2 regions of the Undibacterium sp. 5I1 genome follow, and region 2 is predicted to be linked to the other one. Evidence: predicted binding sites of a transcription regulator. Region 2 holds the regulator's gene; the other holds the start of a gene.
The links. The regulator FliA, encoded in region 2, starts transcription of late flagellar genes. The targets are predictions, from matches to a motif close to CTAAAGTTTNNNNNNNNNNNGCCGNTA.
Positions count from the first base shown of each region.

Region 1: RGU72_RS02480 (flagellin) is a predicted target of FliA. The motif match lies at 5,574-5,600, and genes of this name have one in related genera.

Region 1 covers NZ_JAVIWI010000001.1:584,919-592,836, reverse strand. The annotation lists gene RGU72_RS02500 (class I adenylate-forming enzyme family protein) at 1-527, opposite strand, end outside; gene RGU72_RS02495 (acetyltransferase) at 567-1,241, opposite strand; gene RGU72_RS02490 (DegT/DnrJ/EryC1/StrS family aminotransferase) at 1,252-2,370, opposite strand; gene RGU72_RS02485 (tetratricopeptide repeat protein) at 2,363-4,984, opposite strand; gene RGU72_RS02480 (flagellin) at 5,694-7,484, shown strand; gene RGU72_RS02475 (flagellar protein FlaG) at 7,572-7,918, shown strand, end outside.
Region 2 covers NZ_JAVIWI010000001.1:1,559,148-1,567,065, forward strand. The annotation lists gene flgM (flagellar biosynthesis anti-sigma factor FlgM) at 1-47, shown strand, start outside; gene RGU72_RS06970 (flagellar protein FlgN) at 44-532, shown strand; gene motD (flagellar motor protein MotD) at 873-1,658, opposite strand; gene RGU72_RS06980 (flagellar motor protein) at 1,666-2,406, opposite strand; gene RGU72_RS06985 (RNA polymerase sigma factor FliA) at 2,388-3,119, opposite strand; gene RGU72_RS06990 (MinD/ParA family ATP-binding protein) at 3,126-3,980, opposite strand; gene flhF (flagellar biosynthesis protein FlhF) at 3,973-5,250, opposite strand; gene flhA (flagellar biosynthesis protein FlhA) at 5,247-7,331, opposite strand; gene flhB (flagellar biosynthesis protein FlhB) at 7,328-7,918, opposite strand, start outside.

The DNA of each region.
Region 1 (7,918 bases), 970 kb from region 2:
TCCGCTAGCGCTAAATTGTTTGGCTGTACCTCCACTGGAATACTGTCCAGCACATGACTTAGTTGTTTCGCATGGTTAATGGCAGTGTCAACACTCAACCACAATCCATCTATTTCCAGCCAATTTAATGTGGATTCTGGTGCATTCGTGGGATCAAATAATGCTCGCAATAAGCTAGCGTTTGACACTACATGTTTTACCTCCGCCGCATCAAAAGCTCGTCGCGCTGCATTCGGCGTCAACGACGTGTTTAAAGGTACTAATACTGCACCAAGATCCGCGGCGACCAACATCAATGCGACAAACTCAATGCAGTTAGGCAAGATCACTCCAATATGATCACCTCGCTTAACATCATTGGTCAACATTCCATGCGACCAGCGACAAACTAATTCACTTAATTGTCGGTAGCTTATTGTCTCGCCCTCACACCAAATCGCTTGTTTTTCGGGTGTGCTCTTGGCATAACTAAAAAATAAGGGCGCAATTTTGGCTGTCGCTGACTCTTCAATATCCGTTTGGAGCAAAGCACCCTCCCAGCGCTGTAATCGTCCAAATCAATTCAATCAACCAAGTAATTGGCTAAATTTAAGAAATGATTGACTTTTTAATTTTAAAAGCTGACCCGCTTCTGACAAATACACCTGATCGTTTTCTGTACTTTTATTGATCAGCGTGTTTGCAGCGATAAAATTTCTAGCCCCGATGTGCACGCCATGACCTACAGAGGAATTAACACCAAAAAAACAAGCTTGCCCGATACGACATCCGCCAGCAATCGCAACACCAGAATTGATCCAGTTAAATTCATCCACATTGCAGTCGTGTCCGATATTGACATTGCTTGAAATAAAAGTACCTTGCTTGATTCTACATCCGGGGTGAATAGAAACATGATCGAGAATCACGCAATTATCCTCAATAATCACATCGTCGTGCTTGGTTACTGAAGCATGGATAAAGCTGGTAAATACATAGCCTTTGTGGATCGCTTCCAGATATTTTTTTTCGCGCAGAGCATTCATATCGACGAAGCCCATTGCCATGATCATGTTGTAATGATCGGGTGCAAATTGCTCTTCTACGCGAGTAAATGGAACTAGGGGTAAACCTAAAAAACTATCCGTATTATCAGCAATACAAATATCGTCCACTGTAAAACCTGCAATATTCATACTATGACGCGCGTATGAAAAAACTAATTTTGCGATCGCCCCATTTCCGTAGATGATTGTTTTCATAAGCTGATCATCAACTTTTAATCAGATCAATAATCCGCTCAATTTGAGACAAATTCAGATCAGGGTAAATCGGTAAACAAATCACCTCACTGGCAGCCTTGCTGGCAACTGGTAGATTAGTATGCAGGGCAGAAGGGATACTACGATACATTGGAAATTCGCTGATCAGCGGATAAAAATAACGTCGCGCATAAATTCCGGAATCACGCAATTTTTGATATAGCTCATCTCTTTTCAGCGGATAGTCTTGCTGAACCAAAATTGGAAAATACGAATAATTAGCAATGTCCTCACCAGCGTCAGGTACGCAATGGATACCAGCAATACCTACCAGCCCGCGCCGATAAGCTCTATCGACTTCCTTGCGCTGTTGCAGCGCATCATCGATACTTTTTAGTTGCAACAAGCCAAACGCAGCATTGATCTCACTCATCTTGCCGTTGATACCTGAGGCCACTACGGTTAATTCATCAACGAAACCAAAATTTTTCAGATGATCAATCCGATTTTTGGTTTTTGCATCGGGACAAATAATAGCGCCACCCTCAAACGTATTAAAAACCTTAGTCGCATGAAAACTCAAGACTGACAAATCACCATAATTCAATACGCTACCGCCTTTACATTGGACCCCAAAACTGTGAGCCGCGTCGTAAATTACTTTTAAATTATAGTCGTCTGCGATCTTTTGTATCCGGTCTACATCGCAAGGATGTCCATAGCAATGCACTGGCATAATCGCAGTAGTTGAGGTTGTAATTGCTGCTTCGATCTTGTCTGGATTCATATTAAGACTAACCGGATCAATATCGACAAAAACAGGTTTAATCCCATGCCACAACAAGGAGTGTGCCGTCGCTACAAACGAGTAAGGCGTAGTAATTACCTCCCCGCAAATTCGCAATGCCTGCAAGGCAGTTAATAACGCCAACGTGCCATTTGCAAACAGACACAAGTGTTTTACACCGAGATAATCACATAGCTCTTGCTCTAATTGCTGATGAAAAGGTCCACCATTAGTCAAAATTTTATTCGCCCAAATTTGCTCTAGGTACGGCATAAATTCCGCTAGTGGTGGCAGCAGAGGTTGCGTAACATAAATTGGGCGTGGTGGCGTGAAGTCACTCATAACTACTCCATTTTTTTGCGACATTCAATTCTGCTTCCTCAACGACAAAAGATTCTGCAGCTAAGCCCTTGCACCATCTCTGCCACATTATTTGCATCGCCCGGTCGAGACCTGCGGCGATAAGCTCAGGCTTAATCAACGGTGAGTTTCTCATCCTATCCCTTAAAGATGCTCTTAGTTGCGCCAATTCGTCCAAATGTTCAACCCAATACACACCCTCTTTAACGAATTCTTCATCATTAGATACGGCGCATCGCTGTAAACCAACATGAGATAAAAGTCCAATACCTGTCCGCGCAGACACGGTAGAACCCGCCTTGGTTAATGTCGGTACGCCCATCCAGAGTCCGTGGAGGGTGGTTGTCCCACCATTGTAGGGAAAAGTATCCAGGCAAATATCAATCTTTTGCAATTGTTTAAGATACAAAGTCATCCCGCACCGGCCAAAAAAGCTTAACCGATCGCGAGAAATCCCTCTGCTAGAGAAAGCATCAATCAAATGCTGAAAACTGGCGTCTTGTGGCATAGCGCCCAAAAACAACTTACTAGATGGCACTACGTTTAATAAGTTTGACCATACTTGAATCACATCATCCGTTATTTTCCCGATTCGATTAAAGCTCCCAAAAGTGACATAACCGTTTGTTAACGCAGGTAAATCATTTACTTCTGGAGATTCAGGCGACGGAGAAAACGGAGCAATCGCAGGTAGTCGCACTAATTTCTCCGAAAAAAGATGATCAAATTGTTCAGACGGCAAGCAGAATCGATCCGTCACAAAATAATCCATCGCACGCAAACCGGTCGTGCCTGGATAACCAATCCAGCTTATCTGAATTGGTGCGGGCTTGCGGGCAAATAATGTCAATCTGTTTAACGATGTGTGCCCTGACAGATCTATTAAAATATCGATTTTGTCGGCAACAATTTGTTTAAATGTCCAATCGTCACTCTTCAGGTGTATTTTTTTCCATTGATGAAAGTAGAATTTCAACTTGGCGGTATCTTTATCATCTTCATCATTATTATAGTAAGCGTGTAACTCAAGAGACTGGTACTTGTGCAGGTGCTCCAAGATCGGACTAATAAAGGTAGCAACGGCATGATTGTAAAAATCACCCGAAACAAAGCCGACTCTTAGAGGACGATCACTGTTTTTATCATTAGCATGTTTTGACCAGGTTGATATCAGACTCGATTCAAAACGCTCACCAAAACGCAAATGCTCCGCAAACAATGCGGTTGGAGTGACATGAGTCGCCTCACTGAGCAAGAATAACAAAGCAGTATTTGCGTAGTGATCCTTGGGATCGAGCTCTAACGCCCTTCGAAGAAATTGTTCTGATTCCTCTATCGGTTCTGCTAATAAAGTGCCTACGACGCCTAAGCATCGGCAAGCAGCGCTCATTTTAGGATTATGAATCAAGGCTTTTCTAAAACAATCTTGGGCATCTAAATACCGACGTTTTTCTAGATACACCGTACCTAAGTTATTGTAAGCCGAGGCAAAATCTGGCTTCAGCGCAATAGCTCGTTGCAGATGATCTGATGCTAGATCTAATTCTTCTAAGAGATGCAGAACTCCTCCCAGAGAATTGTGCGCCTCTGCCATGTCTGGTGCTAGCTTTAATGCCAGCATCGCTTCCGCTTTTGCTTCCTGCAAACGTTCGCTTTGTTTCAGCACATTAGCCAAATTGAGATGTGCTAAAGCAAACTCTGGCTTGTATTGAATTAAAGCCCGAAAACAAGACTCCGCCTCATCGAACTTGGATAGTGCAGCGAGTAAATTACCTAAATTATTGTATGCCTCCAACATCGCAGGATTCAAATTGATCGCTTGTTGGTAATGCTGTTCGGCTGAAGAGAAATTATTCATTTTCGCATACCCGAGAGCCAAATTAAAATGCGCAATCGGATCATTGGGCAAAATGCGTACTGCTTGTTGCATGGCAACTAAAGATGCCTCTTTGCGCTCAAGCTCCAGCAAAGCAATCCCTAAAAAGCGCCAGGCTAACCCATGCCTTGGATTTTTTTTTGTCAGCTTGCGTGCCAGACGCTCCACTTCTGAATAAATACCTTTCTCGTACAAATGAACGAGCTGACCCACTCCTTCAGACGGAATGAAGGATTTTTTTGAAGTCAGAGGTCGCGTCTTTGGGATATACAAATTCGGCAGATTATCTGCTATTGGCGGATCGTTATCCGTTTTTTGATCTGACTCAGAGGCAGTCAGGTGATCAGTGGTATCTCTTAAAAAATGCGCCCGCAAGTTCAGCGCCTCAGCGACAACACTCTCTTCACCTAATGACTTTAAAATTGCGATATAGGACGACCAATATGAGCCAGTCGCCGGAGACGCCTGGATAGCGCGCTCAAAATAAGCCAGCGCATTAAGTTGATCGTCTTGCAAAAGCTTCAATTGCCCGGCCTGGAAATTGGCGTCTGCATGCTCGGGCGCATGCGTCAAGATCAGCTCATAGCACTCCTCCGCCTTCAAAAGATTACCGCTTTGCCTGCACTGCTGTGCCATTGCCATTAGTTGATCTAGCGCTTGAGCTAAAGCTTGCTCAGGCGAAGTGAGTTCACTAAGCTCCACTTCATTTTCACTACTCATGACAAGACTTGGCTCACGTTTGATTTCCTTTTATACCAGTGAAAAAATGATGCTCAGTAAAGCTACCGAATAATTAATAGCCACCGTAAGATATAAGTGAATTTGCGTCGCTGCATGTGTTCGCAATTACTAATGGCGACTGCTCAATCCACAGATACTCCCCCACTATTTTCTTAAAATACACCTTATAGACCAATTAATACCTAGACAACTTTTAATACACCCATAGAGTATTAAATTACGGGGATAAACATCAGCAATAAATTTAAGTGAATTAGCTAAGTTCTCGATGACACAATAATATTGTCATCGCCGGACTGTCTTATACAAATTCTAATAAATGGTCAGTATTAACATTAACAATGGCAAATTGATATTAAAGCTAAGGCAGCGAACTTTGGTTTAACTTTCCAAAACGCCTAAATGCATCGTCAGCAGAATTATTTAGATGAAGATTAGCAAAATTTATAGAAAATTCATCTTGAAAATAAGATCATTTTCACCCTCAAGTAATTCGAATTGATGCCGACTAACGGGCGAGCAAATAAAACTTTACACCCTAAATAAAATATTTACTTGGGGAAATTCATTAAACTTTTTAAGCATCCGTCCGATACCTGATAACAACGGCGGTCCTGTAGTCTTAACAAGACAGACCAAAGTTTAAGGCCACTCGCCAGTTCAAATAACTTAGGTAAGGAGTATCACCATGGCTTCATATATTAATACCAATATTGCATCGCTCAATGCGCAACGCAATTTGACAACGTCCCAAAACTCCCTCGCGACTTCCTTGCAACGTTTGTCATCAGGCTTACGTATTAACAGTGCAAAAGACGATGCTGCGGGCTTGGCAATTTCTCAACGTCTGACATCGCAAATCGGTGGTTTGAACCAAGCGGTTCGTAATGCGAATGATGGTATCTCTTTAGCGCAAACGGCTGAGGGCGACTTAACGCAAATCGGCAATAACTTACAACGTATTCGTGACCTTGCTGTTCAGGCAGCCAACGGTTCTAACAGCGCATCTGACCGTGCTGCCATTAATAATGAATCCAACCAGCTGATTTCTGAAATCAACCGTGTTGCTGGCTCTTCTAACTTCAACGGCGTGCACTTACTTGATGGTAGCTTTACATCACAAGGCTTCCAAGTTGGTGCAAACGGTACATCAAACGATCAGATCAACATCGCATCCATCGCCAGCGCTAATTCTTCCTCTTTAGGCGTAGGTTCTAACTCTAGTTACTCTACAACACTTGCTGGCAGCACTAACGCGATTGGGGGCCTTAACTCCGGCGATCTGGCCATTAACGGCTTTAACGTTGGCGCAACTAGCTCTGATGGCGTATCCAGTGCAAACTCCAGTGGTAGCGCCATTGCAAAGGCCGCTGCAATTAATGCGGTAAGCGGTCAAACTGGTGTTACTGCCAGTGCGAATGCAACGACTGTGACAGGCACTGCAACTAGTGCTACTGCCGCAATCGCCGCTGGTGATATCAAAATCAATGGTGTCGATATTGGCGCACTCGCGGCGGCAGGCTCTGTCGCAGAACGCGGTGCTCAAGTAACCGCTGCAGTCAATTCAAAAACTAGCCAGACTGGTGTAACAGCAACCTTTGACAGCACGACAGGCGCCGTATCACTAACCGCATCAGATGCTAGAAATATTACCATCACAAAATCTGCCAACGCTGGCGCCAACGATACTAACACCGGTTTAACAACAGGCATTGCTGCTGCAACAGCTGGTATTAAAACAACCGTTGGTACAGTATCGTTGTCATCGACAAGCTCTGCTGGTATTACATTAGCAAATGGTGGAACAGGTACAACAAGTGGCACAACCATCACCGGAACTAACTTCTCACTTAGCGCAGGCGACATCAATATCAACGGTGTCGATATTGGCACCGTTGGCACTGCTGCAACTGCTACAGCGCAAGGTGTATTAATAGCTGCTGCAATTAATGCCAAGACATCACAAACTGGTGTTACCGCCACTAATACAGGAGGTGTTTTAACTCTTGCCGGAGCCCAAAGCGCTGGATTTACTGTTACGACAAAAGGTAATGCAACCCTTGCAAATACTGGTCTTGCAGTAGGTACGACGACAGTAGCTGGAGCTGGTGCCACAGCGTCTGGCTTAACTGCTGGTAACACAGCGGCAACAGCAACGGCAGGCGCAGGCCTCTCTTCACTGGATTTGACCACAGCATCGGGTGCAACGTCTGCTTTGGCAACCATTGATGCTGCTCTGGCATCGGTCAATAGCTCACGTGCGTCCTTGGGTGCGTATCAAAACCGTTTTGCCTCTGCTGTCAGCAGCTTGCAAACAACGGCAGAGAATTTGACTACTTCCCGTAGCCGTATTCAGGATACTGACTTCGCTGCTGAAACTGCTAACTTGACACGTGGTCAAGTATTGCAACAAGCAGGTACAGCGATCTTGGCACAGGCAAATGCCTTGCCACAGGGTGTGTTGGCTCTGTTGCGTTAATCAATGGCAGGGGTTTAACTCTTCATTGAAAAGTGCAATCCCCTGGTCATTTTTTGACCAGGGGAATTTTACTTAAAGGAAACAATCATGGATGCTCTTTCGACTGGTAATCAACTACCATCAGGGCAAACTGTCTCAGATCGTCCCCCATCTGGCAACATCGCCCCGACATCTAATGCCAAGGCAGCAACGCCGCTAGATACATCACTAGCAGTTACTCCTGCGGGCAAAACGCAAGCAACCAGAGAACAGGTTGAGGCTGCGGTGAAAGATATTAATAAATCACTTCAATCTAGTTCACAAGGCTTAGAATTTAGTATTGATCCAGACTCTAAGCATGTTGTGGTCAAACTCATTGATCAGCAGACCAAACAAGTTCTGCGCCAGATACCAAATGAGGAAGTGCTGGAAATTTCTAAGTCTCTGGATAAACT
Region 2 (7,918 bases):
TTGAGACTGTTAAAGATTTATTAAACTCCAGAAAACAATCATCATGAACCTCTCCAGCGCAAAACTACTCCAATTAAATCAATGCCTTGAAGATGAAGTCGTAGAAATGACATCATTATCTGAGTTGTTGAAATTGGAACAAGCTGCGCTAGTTGAAGCACGTGTGAATGATCTAATTGATCTGACTAAAAACAAGAGTCTCATAATAGCAAAAGTGTCAGAATTAGAAAAATTGCGCGCATCAAGCTTAAAAGAATTAGGATTCACTTCAGATAATTCCGGCATGCAGGCATTACTAGAAAAAGCTCCGGCAGAAGTAGAAACATCGAATTACTGGAAAACACTTTTAACAATTTCTGAGCAAGCGCAAGAAAATAACCGCACAAATGGCATTTTAATTAACCGCCAATTCACTCGCAACCAAAACGCATTAAATATACTGCAACAAAATAATCCCGCTGGATCAATGTACGGACCTAATGGTCAGTCCACTGTCAAAAATATGACGGGTCGTGGTGTCGTTGCAGGTTAATTGAACCCAACGACAGTTACTGCGTCAACTCTGGTTTGTCTGCGAAAGTCACAATTAGATAACAATTTTTGATAGCTATATATTGTTTTACAAACTAGGTAGCTTGATATACTCCCCTACCATACCCTCCAAATATATCTTATCGCCTAATAATTATTTGTACGACTAGACTATACTCATAGTGAGTATAGTCTAATCGAGAATGAGTATTTGATCCAGTATTTCACGTTACCTAGCAAAAAAGTAAAATATAACGAGCACGTAGCTGTATTTTTGTGCAAGGCTGATAACTAGTATTGCACTTATACTTGCACTAACACATTACACGCAGATTACAAGCTCAGTTAGTTCTTTTATCGGCAGAGGTAACCGGAACATCAATACCCGATTCCGGCAAAATAGCCAAGATAGTGACAGTGACGCGTCGATTCCTCGCTCTGCCGTCTATAGTGTCATTTGATCCAACTGGCATTTTTGGTCCCTGACCAACTGCAGTCATTCGATTCTCATCGACCCCATTTTCTGTGAACAATCGAACTACGGTGCTTGCACGTACAGCAGATAATTCCCAGTTCGAGGGAAAATTAGTATTTTTGATAGGAAGATTATCGGTATATCCCTCGACCTGAATTGCGTGACTATCTAACTTCAATACAGAAGCGATCGCCGTTAATGCCTGGTTTGAATCATCATTGAGCTTCGCTTCACCAGGGGCAAAAAGCACGCTAGCATTAATTTCTATCGTTACGCCGCGACTAGTCTGAGTTACGCGTACTTTCCCCTCTCTGACCAACGGTTCCAGCACGGCCAAAATATCGCGTGCAATGCCAGTCATTTGCTCACGTTCTTTGCGTAATGGTTCCGCATTTTTGGGTCTGATGATGGGAAGAGGATCTAGCTTAATCGTCGGTTCAACGTCGATATCCCGTTTTACTGATTGCACCAAAACTGCTTTACCGAATGCCCCCGTAAGAGAATTAGACAACACCCGATATTTGCCTTCGTTGACCGATGATATCGCGTACATCACTACAAAAAAAGCAAATAATAAGGTGATGAAATCGGCGTAAGAAACTAACCATCTGTCATGGTTATCATGTTCTTCCTGGTATTTCTTTCTCTTCATGACCAATTTAATTTTTATGGTTTGCCAGGCGCTCTTCGATTACACGAGGGCTATCACCAAGAGCAATGCTATAAAAAATATCTGATAACATCTCGCGCCGGACAACTTCCCGGTGAATAATTTCTTTGAGCTTATTACTAATGGGTAGAAAAAGTAGGTTTGCTAATCCAACACCGTAAATAGTCGCGACAAAAGCGACTGCAATACCACTACCGAGTTTGCTTGGGTCTGTCAGATTCTCCATAACATGGATTAAGCCGAGTACCGCCCCCAAGATTCCTATCGTCGGCGAGTAGCCTCCCGCGGCTTCCCAAATTTTTATTGCTTGTCTTTGCTCCATCTCGTACAAAGAAATATCGACGTCAAGAATGTCTTTTAAGCGGGATGGATCAACACCGTCAATCACCAGGCGTAAGCCTTTGCTAATAAATTGATCTTTACTAGAATCCATGTAGCGCTCAAGACTGAGGAAACCCTCACGACGTGCGACAACACTCCAGATCAAGGCTTCTTGTATAGTTTTTTTACTTGTATCTATTGGCATGGAGATGATCCACCGTAGCATTTTTATGCCACGGATAAACGTGGGCATCCGGCTTTGCAACAAAACAGCGCCAATCGTGCCGACGACAACGATAACAAACGCAGCAGGCTGCACTAAGGAGGATAAGCGTCCACCCTCAATCAGCTGGCCTGAAAAGATGCCGACAACTACTAAGATAAATCCAATTAGGCTAGCCCAGTCCACGCTTTCTCCCTTAACGAAGCCCTGAGTCGGGCTACTGCCTGGCTATGAAGTTGCGATATCCGGGATTCGGATACGCCCATGACGGCGCCTATCTCTTTTAAATTGAGCTCTTGTTCGTAATACAAACCCATGAGTAGCTTTTCTCGCTCGGGCAAACTATCAATCGCGAAGATCACAGCATCACGAAAATCGCCATGCAAAAGATCTTCTAAAGGATCGCCTGAACGATCGTTACAGTAATGATCGAGGAAATGCTCTTTGGTATCTGCATCATGAAAATCTTCGTAATACACGAGTTGATGTCCGCCACTCTCACCCAGCAAATCCTGGTATTCGGCCAGACTCAATTTCAGCAACTTAGCAACTTCCGTTTCTAGCGGTGGACGTCCTAATTTTTGCTGCAATGCGTTCATTGCGTTTTCAATTTTGCGCATGTTTTGGCGCACACCACGCGGCAGCCAATCACTGCTGCGCAATTCATCCAGCATTGCACCGCGTATGCGTTGCACTGCATAGGTTTCAAATTGTGCGCCGTGATTGTCTTCATAACGGTTAACGGCATCTAGCAGACCTATCATACCGGCCTGCACTAAGTCATCAACTTCGACGCTGGGGGGCAATCTCGCTTTTAATTGATAAGCGAGTCGCTTCACTAGTGGAGCATGCTCCGTAAGTAGGGAATTTTTATCTGATTTTCCGCTAGCGGTGTACATAATCAATCAAATTCCGAGACGAATACCTAACTCTGGCAATCCATGTAAACCTAATGTTGAGCGGGCTGTTGATCTTGCGGTCAAGGCAAGCCGCTCAGCTAATTGAGAAAACGCAATAGAGGCACCCGCCAATGGGAATGCATCAATCACCGAACGACCTAAATGCGCTGCTTTTTTCATGTGATCGTCCTCTGGCACGTAGCCAACAAAATGCAAAGGTACTGCTAAATATCGACTAGCTGCTTGTGCCATATTGGTATAAACCAATCGTGCTTCCGGTTCTGTTACACCCGATACTAAAATACCATAAGAACGACGGCCTACGCGGTTATTGACACGTTTAATCAAACCATAAGCATCTTTAATCGTGGCCGCATTGGCAGATACTTGTATTACGACTTCGCTCTCTTCAAATGAAGCTAGCGGGAACGCATCATCGCCATCAATTTCGCTGTCCACAATGACTAAGTCCGCACTGTTTGCAGCAACATCAAAAACACGGGATAAACGCTTAGTATTTTCGGCCGGCAGTCGCGCCAATGCAGTCGCATATTTTGAGAGCATCGTCACAGATAAGCCTGCTGATACAATTTTTACTGCCTCTTGCATTGTACGCCGTTGTCTTGCAACGTCCAACAAGGTCTGCTCGGTATTTGCATTGAGCCACGCGCCAATACTATTGGCCGAAGATCTGGCGTCAACCATCAAGACTTGCTGCCCTTTTCTCGCAAGAGAAGCACCTAAATTAATAAGCATGCCACTTTTTTCTTCGTCACGCAAAGCGGATAAAAACGTGAGCACACGAGGTCTTGGCGCCTCTAACATCCGGCGCAAGCCTTCTGCCTGATCAAAACTAGCCAAAAGACACCTCCCTCAAACCATTATTGGTATTCGCGGCGGAGGCGATAGCCGCATTTGCCATCACCATCGGTAGCTCTTCATCTTGCAATCGATAGGCAGATGTCTCTCGTTTTAATTTGAATGCGCGATCAACCAGGTACTGCTTGTTTGCGATGTGCAAATCCTCAGGCACACGCTGGCCACTGGCGAGATAATAGATATGAAGCTTTTGACGAATTGCGATATCTAACACGCCGCCGATAGTCGCGGCCTCATCAAGCTTGGTCAAAATACATCCCGCCAACCCGCTACCCTGATAAGCCCGAACGACCTCACTGAGTGTCTCGCCTGTAGAGGTCGCGTTTAAACACAATAAGCGTTTCACATTGGCATCTGCACCAGACAACATAGCAACCTGCTCCGTCACCATTTTGTCGCGTTGGCTGACGCCGACCGTATCGATTAATACGGTATGTTTATTTTTTAGTTCAGACAAAGCAATTCGTAAATCAGATTCATCTTTGACCGAGTGCACCATCACGCCTAATATTTTGCCGTAAATACGCAATTGTTCGTAGCCACCAATACGATAACCATCCGTCGTAATCAATGCCAGTTTGGCAGGGCCATGGCGCATCACGCAGCGGGCAGCGAGTTTTGCTGTGGTGGTGGTTTTGCCTACGCCTGTAGGGCCAACCAAAGCATAAACGCCGCCTTTTTCTAAGATTTCGCTCTCATTATTGATGGTAGATAAATTGCGATTTAAGACCGCTTTAATCCAATCCATGCTGCTAGCGACAGTTTCTGAATCTGGCATTTTATCGACGAGATAACGGGACAAGCTTGCACTGAAACCCGTTGCCAGCATCTCCCGCATTACTTCTGTTTTTTGAGGTTGACGCTTTTGGGTATTCGTCCAGGATATCTCCGCCAGCTGCGCTTCCAGCATACTGCGCATAGACCGGATTTCAGTCATCACGTCGGCTAATTCACCGCCACTGACTAAGTTATCTAAGGCGTGTGGCTGAGATTTTGAGAACAGAGGCGATTCGCTGGCTTGCCGTCCCTGTTCAGCCTGCTGTAACCGTGGTGGAAATTTCGCAATCTCTGGGATCGTACGCGAATCCGATGATGTCGCAATTGAACTCATCGTCTCATCTGTCATCGCCAGTATTTCCACTTTTCCATCGACATTACGGTTAGAGAGAATGACCGCATCCGAACCGAGTGCATCCTTCACCATACGAATTGCCTCGCGCGATGTATTCGCTGAAAATTTCTTCACGTTCATAATTGCCCTCCAACCAGGCCGGTAACTCTAATTGTTTTTGTTTCTGGTAATTCTGCTTGCGATAACACTTTTAACTGAGGCAAAGTGCGTCTCAAGAAACGCGACAACAGCGCTCTTAAAGGACCGGGTACTAAGAGAACCGGCGCTAAACCCATCTGCTCTTGATGCTTGGCTGCGGCCTCTGTCTGTGTTGCCAAGGTATCGGCCAATCCTGGCTCAATACCAGCACCATCAGAGCCACTCGTTTGCAATGCTTGCATCAGCAAACGTTCTAACCGGTTATCTAATGTCATGACAGTCAACTCATTGGTGGACGGGAATATCTGCTGCACAATTGCACGACCTAATGCAATACGAACGTAAGTCGTTAGCTCGTTCGCGTCTTGGGTATGCATGCCATGCTCTGACAAGGTTTCGATAATGGTGCGCATATCGCGGATGTGCACACCCTCGATCAAGAGGTTTTGTAATACCTTCTGCAAAATAGAGAGTGGCAATAGTTTGGGCACCAATTCCTCGACTAACTTTGGCGTATCTTTTGCAAGGTGATCCATCAATTGCTGAACTTCATGACGACCTAACAATTCAGCCGCATGCGATGTAATTAAATGGTTGAGATGAGTAGCAATGACAGTACCGGCATCCACTACGGTATAACCCATCGTCTGGGCTTGCTCGCGCATGGCAGCGTCAATCCAGGTTGCAGGCAATCCGAACGCTGGATCTGTAGTAATCGGACCCGGCAAGGTACCAGATACCATGCCAGGATTAATCGCCAGATACTGACCAGTAATTGCCTCACCAACGCCAACCTCAACACCTTTGAGCGTGATCCTATAAGCAGACGGTTTCAATTCTAAGTTGTCTCTGATATGCACAGGAGGCGACAAGAACCCCACCTCTTGCGCAAACTTCTTGCGGATACCTTTAATGCGTCTAAGCAGCTCCCCGCCCTGCCCTTTATCAACTAAAGGAATGAGGCGATAACCAACTTCTAAACCTAAAGTATCTACTGGCAGGATGTCTTGCCATGTTGCTTCTTCCATTTCAGATGGCGCAACTGGCGCTACAACTTGCTCTTCAGGCTTTGCGACGACATCCGATTTTTTGGTTAATAAATAACCGCCACCGATCAAAAGTAAGGCTAACAATAAAAAAGCCACATGTGGCATACCTGGAATCAGACCCATTCCACCAACGATACCACCTGTAATAAACAGCACCTGTGGTTTAGCGAATAATTGGCCTATCAGTTGACCGCCAATATCCTGATCACTGGCAACCCGAGATACGACGATACCTGCTGCTGTTGAAATAATCAGTGATGGGATCTGCGCAACCAAACCATCACCGATCGCCAGCAAAGTATAGTTTTTTAGCGCCGTTGCAAAATCCAGATCATGCTGCACCATACCTACAATTAAGCCACCGACAATATTGATGATAGTGACCATAATGCCTGCCACGGCATCGCCACGCACATACTTACTAGCACCGTCCATCGCGCCATAAAACTCAGCTTCTTGCGCGACTTCGGTACGGCGACGACGTGCTTCTTGTTCTACAATCAGACCTGCATTTAAATCTGCATCAATCGCCATTTGCTTACCAGGCATCGCATCCAATGCAAATCTGGCACCGACCTCCGCAATACGGCCAGCACCTTTGGTAACGACAGTAAAGTTAATAATCGTCAAAATAACGAATACCACAATACCAACTGTATAGTTACCGCCAATCAGAAAATGACCAAAGGCCTCAATCACTTTACCGGCAGCATCTGGACCAGTATGCCCCTCGGTCAACACTACCCGGGTTGATGCCACGTTGAGTGACAAGCGCAACATCGTGCTTACCAATAACACGGTTGGAAACACCATAAAATCTAGTGGCTTGATGGTGTATAAGCTGGTCAGCAAAACAATGATTGCCAAGGCAATATTGAAGCTAAAAAAGACATCGAGCACAAAGGCGGGCAGCGGCAATATCATCATCGACAACATCATGATGATGAGTATCGGTGCAGCAATGGCCTTATTGCTAAATATGCTCATCCAAGCGGGTAATTTAAAACCATTCATGGATTAGCTCCGACGGTATTGGCTGGTTGAGGAGCGTTATTTGGATCAAGTTCGGCAGGAACTGCCAGATCGAAAGGCGCAGACGGCCTGAGGCCACCATGCTGACGGAATGTTTTTAACTGGAAGACGTAAGCCAACACTTCTGCAACGGCGGCGTAAAGTGTTTCTGGGATTTCGTCGCCTAACTCTGTGTGCTTGAACAAAGCACGTGCTAACGGTGGTGCCTCCAGCAAAGGAATATTGTTCTCAGCGGCCAATTCACGAATTTTTGCAGCGACGGCGTCAGCGCCTTTGGCGACCACTCTTGGCGCACCGTTGCTACCATCTTTATATTTTAAAGCGACTGCATAATGCGTTGGGTTGGTGACCACGACATCCGCTGTCGGCACTTCTGACATCATCCGGCGACGTGCCATTTCACGCTGTTGCGCGCGGATTTTGGCTTTAATCTGGGGATTACCATTGGCTTCTTTTGATTCTTGTATAACCTCTTGATGTGTCATTTTGAGCTTTTTGGCATAACTCCACATTTGGTATGGAACATCAATTCCGGCAATCAATACCAAGGCACCGACGATCGATAAAAA